DNA from 2 places in the Streptomyces sp. NPDC018031 genome. Region 2 is predicted to be linked to the other one. Evidence: riboswitches for the same ligand, from Rfam matches in the RefSeq annotation. Region 2 holds a riboswitch; the other holds the start of a gene.

Region 1 (4,352 bases), on a different contig from region 2:
GCCGGTGGTGGCGGAACGCGAGTCGAAGTCGGTCTCGGTGGAGGACACCTTCGACGAGGACCTCACCGACCGGACCCGGGTGCAGCTGGAGATCGCCCGGCTCGCCGAGCGGTGCGTGGAGCGGCTGCGCGGTGCCGGCCGCGCCGGCCGCACCGTGGTGATCAAGGTGCGGCGGTACGACTTCTCCACCCTCACCCGGTCCGAGACGCTGCGCGGCCCCACCGACGACCCGGCCGTGGTGCGGGAGGCCGCCGCCCGGCTCCTGGAGCAGGTGGACACCACCGAGGGGGTGCGGCTGCTGGGCGTCGGGGTCACCGGTCTCGCCGACTACACCCAGGAGGACCTCTTCGCGCAGGCGGCGCACGCCGCCGAAGCGGCCCTGGCGCGGCGGTCGGCCGCGGACGCCGTGGCCCGGGCGGCGGTGCCGGCCGCGTCCGGGGCGCATGGTCCGGGCGCCCCGGACGCCGCTCCCGGCAGCCCCGCCGTAGGCGGCTCTGAGGGGCCGCCGGCGAGCTCGGCGGCGGGCGGCGGGGCGCTGATACCCGCGGCGGTCGTGGCGGGCGCGCCAGGGGCCGTGGCGGCCCCCGGGCCGGACGAGGAGACCGCGCGGCCCAGACGCTGGCTGCCCGGAGCCGACGTGTGCCACGGCGAGTACGGGGCCGGGTGGGTGCAGGGCAGCGGGGTGGGGCGGGTCACCGTCCGGTTCGAGGACCCGTGGTCGGCGCCCGGCCGGGTACGGACCTTCGCCGTGGACGACCCGGCGCTGTGCCCCGTCGACCCGCCGTCGATCCTCACCCGGGACCGGCCCCCGGGGTGACCCGGCGGCGCCCGGGCGCTACCGGCGTGCGGGCGCTCCGCCCGCGCCCGGCGCGGGCGGCCGCCGTGGGCGCCTCAGCGGTTCACGTCCAGCCCGTAGTGGTGGTAGAGCTGCAGCTCCTGCTCGGGCGAGAGATGGCGGCCGACCCCGAAGTCCGGCGCGTCCTTGATCAGCCCGCGCTCGTAGGGCACCCGAAGGGTGTCGTCCACCACCTCGCTGGGGCCCAGCGGTACGAACACGTCCCGGCTGAACAGCCCGGTGCGCACCGCCGCCCACTCCGGTTCGCCCGTCGCGTCGTCGAGGTAGACCTCGTCCACCGTGCCCAGCCGGGCGCCCGCACGGTCGAAGGCCTTGCGCCCGATCAGTCGGCGCGGATCGATGTCGGCCTGCACGGACCCTCCACTCGCGAAAGACTCCCACCGGACTCGCAGAACAGTCTGCCGTGACACCTACGAAAAGCCACAACGCGGCAAAGGGCCACTTGAGAGCGGTAGTGACGGGTTCCCGGCCGGGTCCTGACGGCATCGGCGCTGGTAGGCTGGCCAATGGCTGCAGACCCCGTGCGGGAGAGTCTGCGGCGGCACCGCCGGTAACCACCGCGCTCGGCACGAGCGGGTGGGGCCCGGCAGGCCGCCGGAGACGCCGAAGGAGCAAATCCTCCCCGGAATCTCTCAGGCACACGTACCGTGCGGGCGAGGTCACTCTGGAAAGCAGGGTGGGCCACGGGCGAGCACACGCTCCGGAACCCCTCCTCACCGACGGTGAAAGTCGGCCCGTGCGGCCGGCGAAGCTCTCAGGTTGAGATGACAGAGGGGGAGGCCGTCCGGGTACCAGCGCCGTGGTGCCCCTCGAAGGTCGCACAGACCAGGAGGCCTTTCGCAGATGACCGCCAACCGCATCTCCCTCGCAGCGCTGGAGCGCGGCACCCCGTTCGCCCGCCGCCACATCGGCCCCGACAGCGAGGCGCAGGCCAAGATGCTCGCCCAGGTGGGCTTCGGCTCCCTCGACGAGCTCACCCAGGTCGCCGTCCCCGACGTCATCAAGGGCACCGAGGCGCTCCGGCTGCCCGAGGCCCGTACCGAGGCCGAGGTGCTCGCCGAGCTGCGCGGCCTGGCCGGCCGCAACCAGGTGCTCTCCTCCATGATCGGCCTCGGGTACTACGGGACCCACACCCCGCCGGTCATCCTCCGCAACGTCATGGAGAATCCGGCCTGGTACACCGCCTACACGCCGTACCAGCCGGAGATCTCCCAGGGCCGGCTGGAGGCGCTGCTCAACTTCCAGACCGTCGTCGCCGACCTCACCGGCCTGCCGACCTCGGGCGCCTCGCTGCTGGACGAGGGCACCGCGGCCGCCGAGGCCATGGCGCTGTCCCGGCGGGTCGGCAAGGTCAGGGACGGGGTCTTCCTCATCGACGCCGACTGCCTGCCGCAGACCGTCGCGGTCATCCGGACCCGTGCCGAGCCGACCGGCGTCGAGGTCGTCGTCGCCGACCTGTCCGAGGGCATCCCGGCGGAGGTCGCCGAGCGCGGTGTGTTCGGCGTGCTGCTCCAGTACCCGGGCGCCTCCGGCTCCGTCCGCGACCCGCGGGCCGTCATCGAGCGCGCGCACGAGCTGGGTGCGGTCGTCACGGTCGCCGCCGATCTGCTCGCCCTCACCCTGCTGACCTCGCCCGGCGAACTGGGCGCCGACATCGCGGTCGGCTCCTCCCAGCGCTTCGGCGTGCCGATGGGCTTCGGCGGCCCGCACGCCGGTTTCATGGCGGTGCGCGAGGCGTACGCCCGCAACCTGCCCGGCCGGCTCGTCGGCGTCTCGCTGGACGCCGACGGCGACAAGGCGTACCGGCTGGCGCTGCAGACCCGTGAGCAGCACATCCGCCGGGAGAAGGCCACCAGCAACATCTGCACCGCCCAGGTGCTGCTCGCGGTGATGGCCGGGATGTACGCCGTGTACCACGGCGCCGAGGGCCTGGCGGGCATCGCCCGCCGCACCCACCGCTACGCCGCCGTACTCGCCGCCGGGCTGCGCGCCGGCGGTGTCGAGGTGGTGACGGACGCGTTCTTCGACACGGTCACCGCCCGGGTGCCGGGCCGGGCCGCCGAGGTGGTGGCCGCCGCCCGGGAGGCCGGGGTCAACCTTCGGCTCACCGACGCCGACCACGTCGGCATCGCCTGTGACGAGACCACCGGCCGCACCGAGCTCGGCGCGGTCTGGGCGGCGTTCGGCGTGGCCGAGGGGCTGCCGGGCGTCGACGAGCTGGACGCGGCCACCGACGACACGCTGCCGGCCGGGCTGCTGCGCGGCGACGCCTACCTCACCCACCCGGTCTTCCACGAGCACCGTTCGGAGACCGCGATGCTGCGCTACCTGCGCCGGCTCGCCGACCGGGACTACGCACTGGACCGGGGCATGATCCCGCTGGGCTCGTGCACCATGAAGCTCAACGCGACCACTGAGATGGAGCCGGTCACCTGGCCGGAGTTCGGCGGGCTGCACCCGTTCGCGCCGGCCGACCAGGCCGCGGGCTACCTCACGCTGATCGAGGAGCTGGCGGAGCGGCTGGCCGAGGTGACCGGCTACGACAAGGTCTCGCTGCAGCCCAACGCCGGTTCGCAGGGCGAGCTCGCGGGACTGCTGGCGGTCCGCGCCTACCACCGGGCCAACGGTGACGAGCAGCGCACCGTCTGCCTCATCCCGTCCTCGGCGCACGGCACCAACGCGGCGAGCGCGGTGATGGCCGGGATGAAGGTCGTGGTGGTCCGGACCGGCGAGGACGGCGAGGTGGACACCGCCGACCTGCACGCCAAGATCGACAAGCACCGGGACGAACTCGCCGTGCTGATGGTCACCTACCCGTCGACGCACGGCGTGTTCGAGGAGCACATCACCGAGATCTGCGCGGCCGTGCACGACGCCGGCGGTCAGGTGTACGTGGACGGAGCCAACCTCAACGCACTGGTCGGGCTGGCCGGACCGGGCAAGTTCGGCGGCGACGTCTCCCACCTGAACCTGCACAAGACGTTCTGCATCCCGCACGGCGGCGGTGGCCCGGGCGTCGGCCCGGTGGCGGTCCGCGCGCACCTCGCCCCGTACCTGCCCAACCACCCGCTGCAGGCCGCCGCGGGCCCGGAGACGGGCGTCGGCCCGATCTCCGCCGCCCCGTGGGGTTCGGCCGGCATCCTGCCGATCTCCTGGGCGTACGTCCGGCTGATGGGCGGGGAGGGGCTCAAGCAGGCCACGCAGGTCGCGGTGCTCAGCGCGAACTACATCGCCAAGCGTCTGGAGCCGCACTACCCGGTGCTCTACACCGGCCCCGGCGGCCTGGTGGCGCACGAGTGCATCATCGATCTGCGGCCGCTGACCAAGGCCACCGGCGTCACGGTCGACGATGTGGCCAAGCGCCTCATCGACTACGGCTTCCACGCGCCGACCATGTCCTTCCCGGTCGCCGGAACGCTGATGATCGAGCCCACCGAGAGCGAGGACCTCGCCGAGCTGGACCGGTTCTGCGCGACGATGATCGCCATCCGGGAGG
Region 2 (4,352 bases):
GGTCGCGGCCCGGAGCCGGGGTCCGCGGCCTGGGGGACGGGCCGGTCTCCGGGGGCCGGAGCGCAGCCCGGGCCGGGGCCCGGGGGCCGGCAGTCCAGGGCGAAGTCCGCAGTCTGGGCCGGGGCCGGCCGGACGGGGGCGGTGACAGGGACAGGGACGCGCCCCCGGCCCCGGAAGGGGCGGGCCCGCGGCGGGCGGGCCGGGGGCGGGCGGGCCCGCGGCGGGCGGGCCGGGGGCGGGCGGGCCCGGGGCCCGCGGGGTCACTCGAAGCCGATGGCGCGCAGTCGGTCCGCGGCCGGGCGGTCCAGCAGCACCACCGAGGCGCAGCCGCGCGGCAGCCGCCCCCGCTCGGCGTCCGCCACCAGCCGGCTCACCGCGCGCCGGTGACGCCGGAAGGCGTACCCGGAGACCCCACGCCCGCGGGCGGCCTGGCCGTCCCGGGCGACCGCGGGCGACACGTCCAGCAGGACCATGTGGAGCGCCCGGTCGCGGCGCCGGGCGTGCCGGGCCAGCCAGTGCCGCACCCAGGCCAGGGTGCCGCAGTCGTGCACCACCAGCCCGGCGCCGGACCGCAGCGCGCGGCGCAGTCCGGCGTAGTGGGCCAGCCGGGCCAGCGGGCGGTACAGGGCGTAGGGCAGCCAGCCGGGCAGCGCGGCCTCCCAGCGCTCCCGGGTGTCGTGGGAGTCCACCCGCCGCACCGGTCCGCCCTGCCGGTCGAGGCCGGCGACGGCGCGTCTCATCAGGGTGCTCTTGCCGCTCCCGGGCAGCCCGGAGACCACCACCACGTCCCCCACGGGGTAGCGCAGCTCACGTTCCCGCCCGGCACCGGCCGCGCGGCCGGTGCCGGGCCGGGGCCCGGTGCGGGGCCCGGCGGCGATCAGCCGGCCGGCCGCGGGGGCCGCCACCACCGGCAGGGCCCGCACCGGCGCACCGGCCCGGGGCGCCGCCGGGGACGCGGCCCCGGGCGCCGCGGGCCGCCCGCGCGGTTCCCGCCCCGACGGGGCGCCGCCGCGCAGGTCCCGCACCGCCCGGGCGCGTCCGGGGACGATCGACGCCACCGCCCGCTCGGCCTGCTGCCGCGGCAGGGCGGTACCGTCCGCCGCCACTCCCGCGCTTCCGCACTGCCCCTGCACCGTGATCGTCCTCCTGGGTCGGTCACTGCGGCCTACCCGAAGAGTGTCAAGAAAAGGTAATGACATTCAAGGTGAATCCACGCCGGTCCGGGGGTTCCGTTATGGCGGGCACGTGCAATGATGTGCCCGCAACTGCATACCGGCCGCTTGAACCCGCGCGGGAGAGTCCCCGGTCCGGCACACCCTGCCGGGCACCGGGGCGCCGAAGGAGCAAGTCCTCCCTTGAATCTCTCAGGCCCCGAATACCGCGCGGGCGAGGCAGATCTGAAAAGTGAGCCGCTCCGGCGGCTCCGCCGAAGGTGCAAGCCGGACCCGCCGGGGTCACGGTGAAGCTCTCAGGTTCCGATGACAGATGGGGAGAACGACACCCCTTCGCCTCGCCTGGAGCTATGTACATGACAGACGCCCCACGCCCCGCCGACGGCGGCGGCGCCTCGCGCCACACCGCGCTCGACGCGCTGCACCGTTCCCTCGGGGCCACCATGACCGACTTCGCCGGCTGGGACATGCCGCTGCGGTACGGCAGTGAGCGGGAGGAGCACGTCGCGGTCCGCACCCGGGCCGGCCTCTTCGACCTCTCCCACATGGGTGAGATCACCCTCACCGGCCCGCAGGCCGGCCAGGCCCTGGACTACGCGCTGGTCGGCAACATCGCGGCACTCGCCGTCGGCCGGGCCCGCTACACCATGATCTGCGAGCCCGAGGGCGGCATCCTGGACGACCTGATCGTCTACCGGCTCGCCGACCAGGAGTTCATGGTGGTGGCCAACGCCTCCAACGCCCAGGTGGTGCTGGACGCGCTGACCGAGCGCGCGGCCGGGTTCGACACCGAGGTCCGCGACGACCGTGACGCGTACGCCCTGCTCGCCGTGCAGGGGCCGGACTCCCCGCGCATCCTGAAGCGTGTGACCGACGCCGACCTGGACGGGCTGAAGTACTACGCCGGACTGCCCGGCACCGTCGCCGGGGTGCCCGCGCTGATCGCCCGTACCGGTTACACCGGGGAGGACGGCTTCGAGCTGTTCGTGGCCCCGGCGGACGCCGAGAAGCTGTGGCAGGCGCTCACCGAGGCCGGCGCGGAGGTGGCCGCGGACGCCGCCGGCCCGGACGGCGAGCGGACCGGCCTGGTGCCGTGCGGGCTGTCCTGCCGGGACACCCTCCGCCTGGAGGCCGGCATGCCGCTGTACGGACACGAGCTGACCACCGCGACCACGCCGTTCGACGCCGGCCTGGGCCGGGTGGTGAAGTTCGACAAGACGACGAACGACGGCGACTTCGTGGGGCGCGCGGCGCTCCGGGCCGCGGCCGAGCGGGCGGCGGCCACCCCGCCGCGGAAGCTGGTCGGCCTGATCGCCGAGGGACGCCGGGTGCCGCGCGCCGGATTCCCGGTGGTGGCCGCCGACGGCTCGGTCATCGGCGAGGTGACCTCCGGCGCGCCGTCGCCGACCCTGGGCAAGCCGATCGCCATCGCGTACGTGGACGCGGCGTACGCCGAGCCCGGCACCGAAGGCGTCGCGGTGGACATCCGCGGTGCGCACGAGCCGTACCAGGTGGTCGCGCTGCCCTTCTACAAGCGGCAGCGCTGACCCACCGGTGACGCCGCCGGGAGCCACCGGCCGCGGGTGTCCCCGCCGGTCCGGTCCGGCACCGGTGGCGGCGGTCCGGCCGCCGCGCTGACGGCTGCGTCACATTCGGCGCTCCCGTCCCACCTGTCAAGACCGATGGCATAACCACACCCTCGTATCCAGGAGAATCACGACATGAGCAACCCCCAGCAGTTCCGCTACAGCAAGGAGCACGAGTGGCTGTCGCCCGCCGAGGACGGCGTGTCGACGGTCGGCATCACCGAGCACGCGGCAGGCGCGCTCGGCGACGTGGTCTACGTGCAGCTCCCCGAGGTCGGCTCCACCGTGAGCGCCGGGGAGACCTGTGGCGAGCTGGAGTCCACCAAGTCGGTCAGCGATCTGTACTCCCCGGTCTCCGGTGAGATCACCGAGATCAACGAGGACGTGGTGAGCGACCCGGCGCTGGTGAACTCCGCCCCCTTCGAGGGCGGCTGGCTGTTCAAGGTGAAGCTGACGGAGGAGCCGGAGGACCTGCTCTCCGCCGACGAGTACGCCGAGTTCTCCGGCAGCTGATCCGCCCTCGCCCCTCATCCGAACGGGAACCCGATGTCGCTTCTCAACAGCTCCCTGCACGAGCTCGACCCGGACGTCGCCGCCGCCGTCGACGCCGAGCTCTCCCGACAGCAGTCCACCCTGGAGATGATCGCCTCGGAGAACTTCGCTCCGGTCGCGGTCATGGAGGCCCAGGGCTCGGTCCTCACCAACAAGTACGCCGAGGGCTACCCCGGCCGCCGCTACTACGGCGGCTGCGAGCACGTCGACGTCGTCGAGCGGATCGCCATCGACCGGATCAAGGCGCTGTTCGGCGCCGAGGCGGCCAACGTCCAGCCGCACTCCGGCGCCCAGGCCAACGCCGCCGCGATGTTCGCCCTGCTCTCCCCCGGCGACACCATCCTGGGTCTGAACCTCGCCCACGGCGGGCACCTCACCCACGGCATGAAGATCAACTTCTCCGGCAAGCTCTACAACGTGGTCCCCTACCACGTCGACGTGGAGACCGGTCTGGTCGACATGGCCGAGGTCGAGCGCCTGGCCAAGGAGTCCAAGCCGAAGCTGATCATCGCCGGCTGGTCGGCCTACCCCCGCCAGCTGGACTTCGCCGCCTTCCGCCGCATCGCGGACGAGGTCGGCGCCTACCTGATGGTCGACATGGCGCACTTCGCCGGTCTGGTCGCCGCCGGGCTGCACCCCAACCCGGTGCCGCACGCCCACGTCGTGACCACCACCACCCACAAGACCCTCGGCGGTCCGCGCGGTGGCGTGATCCTGTCCACCGCCGAGCTCGCCAAGAAGATCAACTCCTCGGTCTTCCCCGGTCAGCAGGGCGGCCCGCTGGAGCACGTGATCGCCGCCAAGGCAGTGTCCTTCAAGGTCGCCGCGACCGAGGAGTTCAAGGAGCGCCAGCAGCGCACCCTGGACGGCGCCCGGATCCTCGCCGAGCGCCTGACCCGGCCGGACGTCGCCGAGGCGGGCGTGGCGGTACTGTCCGGCGGCACGGACGTGCACCTGGTCCTGGTGGACCTGCGCAACTCCGAGCTCGACGGTCAGCAGGCCGAGGACCGGCTCCACGAGATCGGCATCACGGTCAACCGGA

What was found. Region 2 has a riboswitch for glycine ahead of gcvT (glycine cleavage system aminomethyltransferase GcvT). Riboswitches for the same ligand answer to the same signal wherever they lie in the genome.
Region 1: another riboswitch for glycine. It lies ahead of gcvP (aminomethyl-transferring glycine dehydrogenase); the one in region 2 lies ahead of gcvT (glycine cleavage system aminomethyltransferase GcvT).

The regions. Positions count from the first base shown of each region.
Region 1 is NZ_JBIRFT010000013.1:9,673-14,024, forward strand. Features, by position in the region: gene ACH4B3_RS24815 (DNA polymerase IV) at 1-817, shown strand, start outside; gene ACH4B3_RS24820 (PRC-barrel domain-containing protein) at 892-1,209, opposite strand; glycine riboswitch at 1,511-1,637, shown strand; gene gcvP (aminomethyl-transferring glycine dehydrogenase) at 1,700-4,352, shown strand, end outside.
Region 2 is NZ_JBIRFT010000001.1:266,796-271,147, forward strand. Features, by position in the region: gene ACH4B3_RS01085 (AAA family ATPase) at 261-1,016, opposite strand; glycine riboswitch at 1,282-1,391, shown strand; gene gcvT (glycine cleavage system aminomethyltransferase GcvT) at 1,529-2,719, shown strand; gene gcvH (glycine cleavage system protein GcvH) at 2,894-3,271, shown strand; gene glyA (serine hydroxymethyltransferase) at 3,305-4,352, shown strand, end outside.